One region of the Exiguobacterium sp. R-17 genome, then DNA from elsewhere that is predicted to be linked to it. Evidence: a T-box and tRNA genes for the amino acid it is inferred to sense, from the RefSeq annotation. Region 1 holds a T-box; the other holds one or more tRNA genes.
What was found. A T-box is a leader RNA that pairs with one kind of tRNA and senses whether it is charged. The one in region 1 lies ahead of argS (arginine--tRNA ligase), so its partner is inferred to be a tRNA-Arg.
Positions count from the first base shown of each region.

Region 2: it has a tRNA-Arg gene. The T-box ahead of argS (arginine--tRNA ligase) is inferred to sense a tRNA for this amino acid. The anticodon was not compared.

Region 1 covers NZ_CP184372.1:2,814,471-2,819,932, forward strand. The annotation lists gene ACN9MT_RS14775 (hypothetical protein) at 1-157, opposite strand, end outside; gene argS (arginine--tRNA ligase) at 188-1,870, opposite strand; T-box leader at 1,930-2,147, opposite strand; gene ACN9MT_RS14785 (GGDEF domain-containing protein) at 2,277-3,953, shown strand; gene ACN9MT_RS14790 (alpha/beta hydrolase) at 3,969-4,751, shown strand; gene ACN9MT_RS14795 (rhodanese-related sulfurtransferase) at 4,812-5,462, opposite strand, start outside.
Region 2 covers NZ_CP184372.1:85,041-90,502, reverse strand. The annotation lists rRNA gene ACN9MT_RS00510 (23S ribosomal RNA) at 1-1,448, opposite strand, end outside; rRNA gene ACN9MT_RS00505 (16S ribosomal RNA) at 1,614-3,175, opposite strand; tRNA gene ACN9MT_RS00500 (tRNA-Ala) at 3,301-3,376, opposite strand; tRNA gene ACN9MT_RS00495 (tRNA-Pro) at 3,399-3,475, opposite strand; tRNA gene ACN9MT_RS00490 (tRNA-Arg) at 3,480-3,553, opposite strand; tRNA gene ACN9MT_RS00485 (tRNA-Leu) at 3,592-3,678, opposite strand; tRNA gene ACN9MT_RS00480 (tRNA-Thr) at 3,741-3,816, opposite strand; tRNA gene ACN9MT_RS00475 (tRNA-Val) at 3,831-3,906, opposite strand; rRNA gene rrf (5S ribosomal RNA) at 3,916-4,031, opposite strand; rRNA gene ACN9MT_RS00465 (23S ribosomal RNA) at 4,134-5,462, opposite strand, start outside.

The sequences.
Region 1 (5,462 bases):
CTGTCACGAAATCGTGAACGAAATCGACAGACTCTCCCGGTAACCAAGCAGCGACTTTCCCGTGAAAATCAGCCATGAAGGCGACGGTTTCTGCCAAAGGCTCCTGCTTCATCTGTGAAGCAGCTTGCTGTAATCGGTCTTTCGTCTCAGTCTTCATAATCTACCTCTTCTTATTCGTGGATTGGTCTTACATTTCTTCCGGAGCGCCGACACCAAGTAAACGAAGACCTTCTGTCAAGACGATCGTGACGGACTTGACGAGTGCAAGACGCGATTGTTTTGCTGCGTCATCTTCGAGAACACGGACGTGTCCGTAGTATTTATTGAAGCTTTGTGCAAGATCTAAGACGTAACGGCTGATGATTGACGGCTCGCGACGTGTAAACGCGCGATCGATGACCGTCGAGAATTGGTTTAGCATCGAGACGACACCCCATGCATGATCATCGGCACTACCAGCGAATGGTGTGCCATCATAGCCACCTTTACGGAGCAACGAGTGCGCACGGGCATTCGTGTACTGGACATACGGTCCTGTTTCGCCTTCGAATTTCAACATCTGCTCAAGATCGAACTCGATGTTGTTCATCCGTTCGTTCTTCAAGTCGTGGAAGATGACGGCGCCGACACCTACTTGACGAGCTGTTGCTTCGGCATTCGCTAAGTTCGGATTTTTTTCCGCGATGTTTTGCTTCGCGACGTCGATCGCTTCTTGTAGTACTTCTTCAAGTAAGACGATCCGACCTTTACGCGTCGACATTTTCTTTCCGTCCTTCATGATCAGACCGAACGGCACATGGTGCATTCCGTCGACGTTCTCAAATCCAAGTTTCTTCAAGACTGCGAACAATTGCTTGAAGTGAAGCGCTTGTTCCCCACCAACGACGTAGAACGCTTGCTCAAAGCGGTACGTTTCGAGACGATAGACAGCAGCTGCTAAGTCACGTGTCGCATAAAGCGTTGCGCCATCTTTCTTTTTAATCAAGGCAGGTGGCATACCCTCTGCTTCGAGGTCAACGACCATTGCCCCTTCTGATTCGACGAGGAGATCTTTTTCTTCGAGCAAATCGATGACGTGTTGCATCTTATCGTTGTAGAAGGCTTCTCCGTTCAAACTATCGAATTTAACACCGAGCATCTCATAAACACGGTTGAACTCGACGAGTGAGACTTCACGGAACCACGTCCAAAGCGTCGTTGCCTGCTCATCACCTTGTTCGAGTTTTTTGAACCAGAGACGTCCTTCGTCCTCAAGCGTCGGATTTGTTTCCGCTTCTTCGTGGAACCGGACGTATAATTTCAACAATTCCTTGATTGGTTCTGCACGGACCGCTTCTTCCTCACCCCACATCGTGTAAGCCACCATCAATTTCCCGAACTGTGTTCCCCAGTCCCCTAAGTGGTTGACACCGACGACGTCGTACCCTTTTTTACGTGAGATTTGGTTGAGCGCATTTCCGATTACTGTTGAACGTAAGTGACCCATCGAAAAAGGTTTCGCGATGTTTGGTGATGAAAAATCAGTGACGATCGTTTTTCCATTCGCTTCACTTGATCCGAACGCCTCTTGCTCCGTCAGGACTTGGTTGACGATTTCTTGCGAGACGACTTCCCGGTTCAAGAAGACGTTAATGTAAGGACCAACAGCTTGAACGTTTGAGAACAACGGCGCATCAATTTTTTCTGCGAGCTCCGAAGCAATCATGTTCGGTGCTTTACGGAATGCTTTCGCGAGCATGAAACATGGGAATGCCAGATCTCCATGATCTTCATGTTTCGGTTGCTCGATCAGTTGTTCGATTTGTTCAACCGATAAGGCACCTTCCATGACTTGATGTAATACTTCTGCGTATTGCGTTTTATAACTCATCTTTATTTCCTCCTGCTTCACTGATTTTTGGCAATAAAAAACGCCCCTTGCGCCACGCGCAAAGAGACGGAATGACCGCGGTACCACTCTTCTTGGTGTCACTCGACACCCACCTTGTTCGGGGATAACGGGGTTCCCCCGGCTACGCCTTTTCCATCAGGAATCGGGCAGCGTCTCAGAAGTGCGTTTCACGACCGGTTCGTCCTCAGGCTTCCACCATTCCCTGATTCGCTAGTTGACGAAAATCAACCGTTACTCTCTTCATCATCGACTGTATTCGATATCTTTCACATTATACGCAATTCTTTCTTTTCTCTCAACCTTATTTTTTTGGTAAATGGCTTATCAAAATTTCCACAATTCGGGTATAGGAATAAAAGATACTTCTCAGGGGGAGGGATGTTTCATGCGCTACTACCAACAGGTAGCCCGGACGAGCTGGATCGTCTTCGGTCTCGTCGCCTTGACGTTATTATTGATCGGCATCGTTCATCCACCAACCTTCCATCCTTCCATCTCCATCGTCAATACCCTTTATTTGTTTGGGCTCGTTCTCCTGTTTCAGTTCGATAATGTCCGTCGTGGCGGCATTTATTATACATTCCAAGAAGGCATCATCTTATTTTTATTCCTCAATTACGGTTTGACGTACGCTTTGATTTTAAGCCAAGTCGGTATTCTCGTCTTTCAATTCATGTCTCACCGAAAAGCGATTCGCTGGAAACGTTTCGCCTATCTCTACCCGATCAACGCCTTGTTTGATTTAGTCTACATCTCGCTTCCGGTATTTGCGTATGAAGCGCTCGGTGGACCGATCGGCTCAAACTTTACGTATACGAAAGCCCTGCTTCCCTTCATCGGCTTTTTGATCACTGTCTTCCTTGTCTCTTACTTCCAATGTCTGTTCGTCAATCGCTTCCTCTACTTGAAATACGATTGGCGACGTCTCGTGAAGTTGCAGTCCCTCGTTTATGGAATCAGCATGTTAAGTGCTCTACTTGGAATCTGGTTCTACGATGAAAGTCCGCTCGTCGCGGCTACAGTATCCGCCTTGATTCTCTTCTTGTTCAAACGTCTGTTGCAAGAACGTGGTGACTCCCTTGAAGCAAACGATAATGCCAAACGATTTGATGATGCGAAGGAACACTTGTTGATTTCCCGCTTCGAGCGCGAGACGATCGATTCGTTACTCCTCGATTTACCACATCTGTTGCCGTTTTCTGAAGGTTGGATCTCAATTCAACAACAGCGGAAACAAGTCATCTATAACATTCGGACGAAACAACCAATCGACGTGTTACCACTGTTTCATTCCTTGTCAGCTGACGATTTGCATACCCCAATCATCTATGGTCTGCGTTGCGACTGGGGAAACGATATTCAAATCGGATTGCCTGTCGATCGTCACTCGATGCTAGCGATTCCTTCGATTACGAGCGGAGAGGTCGATGTTTCGATCATCCTGTTCCATCAAGTCGCAGACGCCTATGATGTGACAAATGCTGACGAATTATCTCGTTTGCTTCGTACCTTTTGTCGCGTCTTAGAACGCTCGCGTGAAACGGTCCAACTCTATACGGAAAGTCGGACCGATGCTTTGACCGAATTACCGAATAGCCGTGCTTTTTATGAACACGGTCGGCAGGAATTTGCCGCTGACTCCTACCCGCTCTCCGTAATTCTGTTCGATATCGATCATTTCAAACGTGTCAATGATACGTACGGTCATAAAGTAGGTGATCTCGTCCTTCGTGAACTCGGCCGACGTATCCAGGCGATCCAATTGCAACATGATGATGTCTTTGCTGCTCGTTATGGTGGGGAGGAATTCGTGCTTCTGTTGCGAAATGGTAGTCAAGAGGCTGCTATTCAGATTGCCGAGACGGTCCGCCATGCGGTCATGGATCGTCCCTTCCTCGTCGATGGTCACCGACTGTCCTTAACCGTCAGCCTCGGAATTGATACAGTGGATGAAAGATATCAACGGACGTTCGAAGAATCGTTACGTCAAGCCGACCATGCACTCTATGTCGGCGGAAAACACAACGGACGCAATTGTACCGCGCATTATGCAAACCTTTGAAAGGTCGTGACTCTATTGTCGATTACGGAAATTGAAATGACGCTACCGACATCACAAGCCCACCGGACGATTCGAATTCATCGTCCGCCCCATTTGGATCCTTCTGAAGCATTACCAGTAATTTATATGCATGATGGACAAAACGTCTTTAGTGGAGAAACCGCCTCGTTCGGAAAAGGCTGGGAGATTCATCTTGCACTACAACAGACACAGATTCCGGCAATGGTCGTCGCGATTGACAGTCCAGAAGATGGAATGGATCGGTACGATGACTATGCTCCTTGGAGTGACGAAGCCTTATTGATGCGGAGCGCCTATCCTTCGCATCGGACGTCAATTGGTGGCAACGGTAAGGTCTATATGGACTGGATCATCCGCGAGTTAAAACCATACATTGATGCCAACTATGCGACACGCCCTGATGATACGACAATGATCGGCAGTTCGATGGGTGGCGTCATCTCGCTATATGGATTATTCGCGTATCCGGAAGTCATCACGCGCGTCGCTGCCTTATCGACTGCCGGATGGGCAAACTTCTCCTCACTCCTTGAATTCATAGAGCGAAGCCCGTCTCTGTCTGCAACGCATCGCTGTTATATGGACGTCGGCACAAAAGAAGTGAGTGGTCCGATGACCGAGACGGATTATTTACACACGAATGATGTCTTAGCGCGAGCGGTTGAACAGAAACTCACTCAAAGTCGCTATACGATCATTCCGGAAGCAATCCATCATGAAACGGCCTGGGCCAAACGTTTGCCAGATATTTTACGTTACTTGTTCCCGTCCTCTTGAATACACAAAAAAAGCCGGACGGTTTCTATTAAAGAAATCATCCGGCTTTTTACGCGTGCCTTATACTAATTCTTCTTGTTGCTCTTTTTCATAACGGTTGCGCGGATGCTCCCGGCATTCATCGGAACACGAACGCATGACTTTTGGTTCGCATTCTTCACAGCAGAAGTGCTGTCGATTACATTCCGGGTTTGCACAATTAACATAGCGCGTCTCCGGTTTTCCGCAGTAGTAACATTCTGAGACGACAGACGGATTGACGGCATTGACAGGAACTTGTACACGCTCATCAAAGACGTATAGTTCACCTTCCCAGTCTTCTCCTTGTGTCTGTTCATCTTTTCCGTACATGACGACTCCGCCTTTCAGGTGGAAGATATCATCACTCTGTTGCCGTTTACGGAAGTACGCCGTGAATTTCTCACAACGAACGCCACCCGTACAGTATGTGAGAACCTTTTTCCCTTCAAACAAATGCTCGTTCTCGTCTAGCCATTCAGGGAATTCCCGTGAAGCATCGACATCGACTTTTACGGCATTCTTGAAGTGTCCGAGGTCGTATTCGTAGTTGTTGCGTACATCGAGAATGACGACGTCATCTTGTTTCATCATTTCTTTCCACTCTGCTGGTTCAAGATACGCAGCGTGTTCTTCTGGTACGTTGAATTCGTCCTCAAAACGCCATGTGACGAGTTCTTTTTTGTAACGGAC
Region 2 (5,462 bases), 270 kb from region 1:
TCGGCGGTACAGGAATATCAACCTGTTATCCATCGCCTACGCCTTTCGGCCTCGGCTTAGGTCCAGACTAACCCTGAGCGGACGAGCCTTCCTCAGGAAACCTTGGGCTTTCGACGGAGGGGATTCTCACCCCTCTTTTCGCTACTCACACCGGCATTCTCACTTCCAAACGCTCCACTGCTCCTTCCGGTACAGCTTCGCAGCGGTTTGGAACGCTCCCCTACCATTCCTTACGGAATCCGCAGCTTCGGTGGTATGTTTAGCCCCGTTACATTTTCGGCGCGGCGCCACTCGACTAGTGAGCTATTACGCACTCTTTGAATGGTGGCTGCTTCTAAGCCAACATCCTAGCTGTCTAGGCAGCGCCACATCCTTTTCCACTTAACATACACTTGGGGACCTTAGCTGGCGGTCTGGGCTGTTTCCCTCTTGACTACGGATCTTATCACTCGCAGTCTGACTCCCGAGTATAAGTTGCTGGCATTCGGAGTTTAACTGAATTCGGTAACCCTGTGGGGGCCCCTAGTCCAATCAGTGCTCTACCTCCAGAACTCTCAACCTCGAGGCTAGCCCTAAAGCTATTTCGGGGAGAACCAGCTATCTCCAGGTTCGATTGGCATTTCACCGCTACCCACACCTCATCCCCGCACTTTTCAACGTGCGTGGGTTCGGACCTCCAGTCAGTGTTACCTGACCTTCATCCTGGACATGGGTAGATCACCTGGTTTCGGGTCTACGACAACGCACTGAACGCCCTGTTCAGACTCGCTTTCGCTACGGCTCCGCCTCATCGGCTTAACCTCGCGCGTTATCGTAACTCGCCGGTTCATTCTACAAAAGGCACGCCATCACCCGTTAACGGGCTCTGACTACTTGTAGGCATACGGTTTCAGGATCTATTTCACTCCCCTTCCGGGGTGCTTTTCACCTTTCCCTCACGGTACTGGTTCACTATCGGTCACTAGGGAGTATTTAGCCTTGGGAGATGGTCCTCCCGGATTCCGACGGGGTTTCACGTGTCCCGCCGTACTCAGGATCCACTCTGGAGGGAAAACAGTTTCAGCTACAGGGCTGTCACCTTCTTCGGCCGACCTTTCCAGGTCCTTCACCTACTGTCTTCCTTTTTGACTCCGTATAGAGTGTCCTACAACCCCGAAGAGCATGCTCTCCGGTTTGGGCTGTTCCCGTTTCGCTCGCCGCTACTCAGGGAATCGCATTTGCTTTCTCTTCCTCCGGGTACTTAGATGTTTCAGTTCCCCGGGTCTGCCTCACGTTACACTATGTATTCATGTAACATGTCCCATCCCATTACAGATGGTGGGTTCCCCCATTCGGAAATCTTCGGATCAAAGCATACTTACTGCTCCCCGAAGCATATCGCTGTTCGTCGCGTCCTTCATCGGCTCCTAGTGCCAAGGCATCCACCGTACGCCCTTCATACCTTGATCTAGCGTTGGTATTCTAAGAACACACGTCTAATGACATGGTTAATTAAAAGTTTGATGTCTTGTTGATGTCTTCAGTTTTCAAGGTGCGAGTGTCTCTTGCGAGACTGAGAGACGAGCTCTCAAAACTGAACGATGGGCATGTCCCGTAAGGGACGTTTTCCTTAGAAAGGAGGTGATCCAGCCGCACCTTCCGATACGGCTACCTTGTTACGACTTCACCCCAATCATCTACCCCACCTTCGACGGCTGGCTCCTTGCGGTTACCTCACCGGCTTCGGGTGTTGCAAACTCTCGTGGTGTGACGGGCGGTGTGTACAAGACCCGGGAACGTATTCACCGCAGTATGCTGACCTGCGATTACTAGCGATTCCGACTTCATGCAGGCGAGTTGCAGCCTGCAATCCGAACTGGGAACGGCTTTATGGGATTGGCTCCACCTCGCGGTCTCGCTGCCCTTTGTACCGTCCATTGTAGCACGTGTGTAGCCCAACTCATAAGGGGCATGATGATTTGACGTCATCCCCACCTTCCTCCGGTTTGTCACCGGCAGTCTCCCTAGAGTGCCCAACTGAATGCTGGCAACTAAGGATAGGGGTTGCGCTCGTTGCGGGACTTAACCCAACATCTCACGACACGAGCTGACGACAACCATGCACCACCTGTCACCATTGTCCCCGAAGGGAAAACTTGATCTCTCAAGCGGTCAATGGGATGTCAAGAGTTGGTAAGGTTCTTCGCGTTGCTTCGAATTAAACCACATGCTCCACCGCTTGTGCGGGTCCCCGTCAATTCCTTTGAGTTTCAGCCTTGCGGCCGTACTCCCCAGGCGGAGTGCTTAATGCGTTAGCTTCAGCACTGAGGGGCGGAAACCCCCCAACACCTAGCACTCATCGTTTACGGCGTGGACTACCAGGGTATCTAATCCTGTTTGCTCCCCACGCTTTCGCGCCTCAGCGTCAGTTACAGACCAAAGAGTCGCCTTCGCCACTGGTGTTCCTCCACATCTCTACGCATTTCACCGCTACACGTGGAATTCCACTCTTCTCTTCTGTACTCAAGCCTTCCAGTTTCCAATGGCCCTCCCCGGTTGAGCCGGGGGCTTTCACATCAGACTTAAAAGGCCGCCTGCGCGCGCTTTACGCCCAATAATTCCGGACAACGCTTGCCACCTACGTATTACCGCGGCTGCTGGCACGTAGTTAGCCGTGGCTTTCTCGTAAGGTACCGTCAAGGTACGAGCATTTCCTCTCGTACGTGTTCTTCCCTTACAACAGAGTTTTACGATCCGAAAACCTTCATCACTCACGCGGCGTTGCTCCATCAGACTTTCGTCCATTGTGGAAGATTCCCTACTGCTGCCTCCCGTAGGAGTCTGGGCCGTGTCTCAGTCCCAGTGTGGCCGATCACCCTCTCAGGTCGGCTATGCATCGTCGCCTTGGTGGGCCGTTACCCCACCAACTAGCTAATGCACCGCAAGGCCATCTCAAGGTGACGCCGGAGCGCCTTTCATCACCGGACCATGCGGTCCAATGAACTATCCGGTATTAGCTCCGATTTCTCGGAGTTATCCCAATCCTTGAGGCAGGTTCCTTACGTGTTACTCACCCGTCCGCCGCTCATTCCACTGCCTTCCCTCCGAAGAGTTCCGTCAGCTTCCTGCGCTCGACTTGCATGTATTAGGCACGCCGCCAGCGTTCGTCCTGAGCCAGGATCAAACTCTCCATAAAGTGTTTGACTTGCTCGTTGTTGTGACCGGAGTCACGATTGACGAAGCTTGCGCTTCATTCGTTTTTGTATTCCGTAGAATACGATTTTTGCCTCATCGTTCAGTTTTCAAAGTTCGTCATAAAAATGGTGGAGCCTAGCGGGATCGAACCGCTGACCTCCTGCGTGCAAGGCAGGCGCTCTCCCAGCTGAGCTAAGGCCCCGTTAAAGGGATGAAATTGAAGATGGTCGGGAAGACAGGATTCGAACCTGCGACCCCTTGGTCCCAAACCAAGTGCTCTACCAAGCTGAGCTACTTCCCGAAAATGCACCCTGAGAGATTCGAACTCCCGACCCCTTGATTCGTAGTCAAGTACTCTATCCAGCTGAGCTAAGGGTGCGGAATATAAGGATCAAACAGCAAACATCAAAATGAAAATGGTACCGAGGGCCGGAATCGAACCGGCACGGGGAAACCCCCGCAGGATTTTAAGTCCTGTGCGTCTACCAGTTCCGCCACCCCGGCAGGGATATAAAAGGTAGAACCTTCATTCATAATTGAATTCTGGTGATCATTGAAGATGAAAATGGTGCCGGCAACAGGAGTCGAACCCGCGACCTACTGATTACAAGTCAGTTGCTCTACCAGCTGAGCTACACCGGCAAGTGTAATAAAAATGGTGGAGGATGACGGGATCGAACCGCCGACCCCCTGCTTGTAAGGCAGGTGCTCTCCCAGCTGAGCTAATCCTCCATATGTATCGCCTGGCAGCGTCCTATCCTCACAGGGGGAAGCCCCCAACTACTTTCGGCGTTCAAGTGCTTAACTTCCGTGTTCGGCATGGGAACGGGTGTGACCACTTGGCTATCGCCACCAGACATTTATTATCTTAACATTATGTTCACATAACGTCAAGACTTTTTTTCATTTTTTTGAAAGGCTCGCGCCCTCAAAACTGAAGTCATCAACAATGCATCTGCTAGAACAAGGCCTCGACCGATTAGTATCACTCAGCTCCACATGTCGCCATGCTTCCACCCGTGACCTATCTACCTCATCGTCTCTGAGGGGTCTTTCTTGATTACTCAAAGGGAAATCTCATCTTGGAGGGGGCTTCATGCTTAGATGCTTTCAGCATTTATCCCGTCCGCACGTAGCTACCCAGCGATGCTCCTGGCGGAACAACTGGTACACCAGCGGTGCGTCCATCCCGGTCCTCTCGTACTAAGGACAGCTCTCCTCAAATTTCCTGCGCCCACGACGGATAGGGACCGAACTGTCTCACGACGTTCTGAACCCAGCTCGCGTACCGCTTTAATGGGCGAACAGCCCAACCCTTGGGACCTACTCCAGCCCCAGGATGCGATGAGCCGACATCGAGGTGCCAAACCTCCCCGTCGATGTGGACTCTTGGGGGAGATCAGCCTGTTATCCCCAGGGTAGCTTTTATCCGTTGAGCGATGGCCCTTCCATGCGGAACCACCGGATCACTAAGCCCGACTTTCGTCCCTGCTCGACTTGTAGGTCTCGCAGTCAAGCTCCCTTCTGCCTTTGCGCTCTACGAATGATTTCCAACCATTCTGAGGGAACCTTTGGGCGCCTCCGTTACTGTTTAGGAGGCGACCGCCCCAGTCAAACTACCCGCCTGACACGGTCCTCCAGCCGGATCACGGCTGCGAGTTAGAGACTCTATGCATGAAGGGCGGTATCCCAAGGGTGACTCCTCCGAAGCTGGCGCTCCGGGCTCGACGTCTCCCGCCTATCCTGTACATCATGCACAAAGCCTCAATATCAGGCTGTAGTAAAGCTCCATGGGGTCTTTCCGTCCTGTCGCGGGTAACCTGCATCTTCACAGGTACTATGATTTCACCGGGTCTCTCGTTGAGACAGTGCCCAAATCGTTACGCCTTTCGTGCGGGTCGGAACTTACCCGACAAGGAATTTCGCTACCTTAGGACCGTTATAGTTACGGCCGCCGTTTACTGGGGCTTCGGTTCAAAGCTTCGCTTGCGCTAACCCATCCCCTTAACCTTCCAGCACCGGGCAGGCGTCAGCCCCTATACGTCATCTTGCGATTTAGCAGAGACCTGTGTTTTTGCTAAACAGTCGTTTGGGCCTATTCACTGCGGCTCTACATGTGTAGAGCGTCCCTTCTCCCGAAGTTACGGGACCATTTTGCCGAGTTCCTTAACGAGAGTTATCCCGCGCGTCTTAGAATTCTCATCTCGCCTACCTGTGTCGGTTTACGGTACTGGCGCCTTCCCCCTCACTAGAGGCTTTTCTTGGCAGTGTGAAATCGTGACCTACGT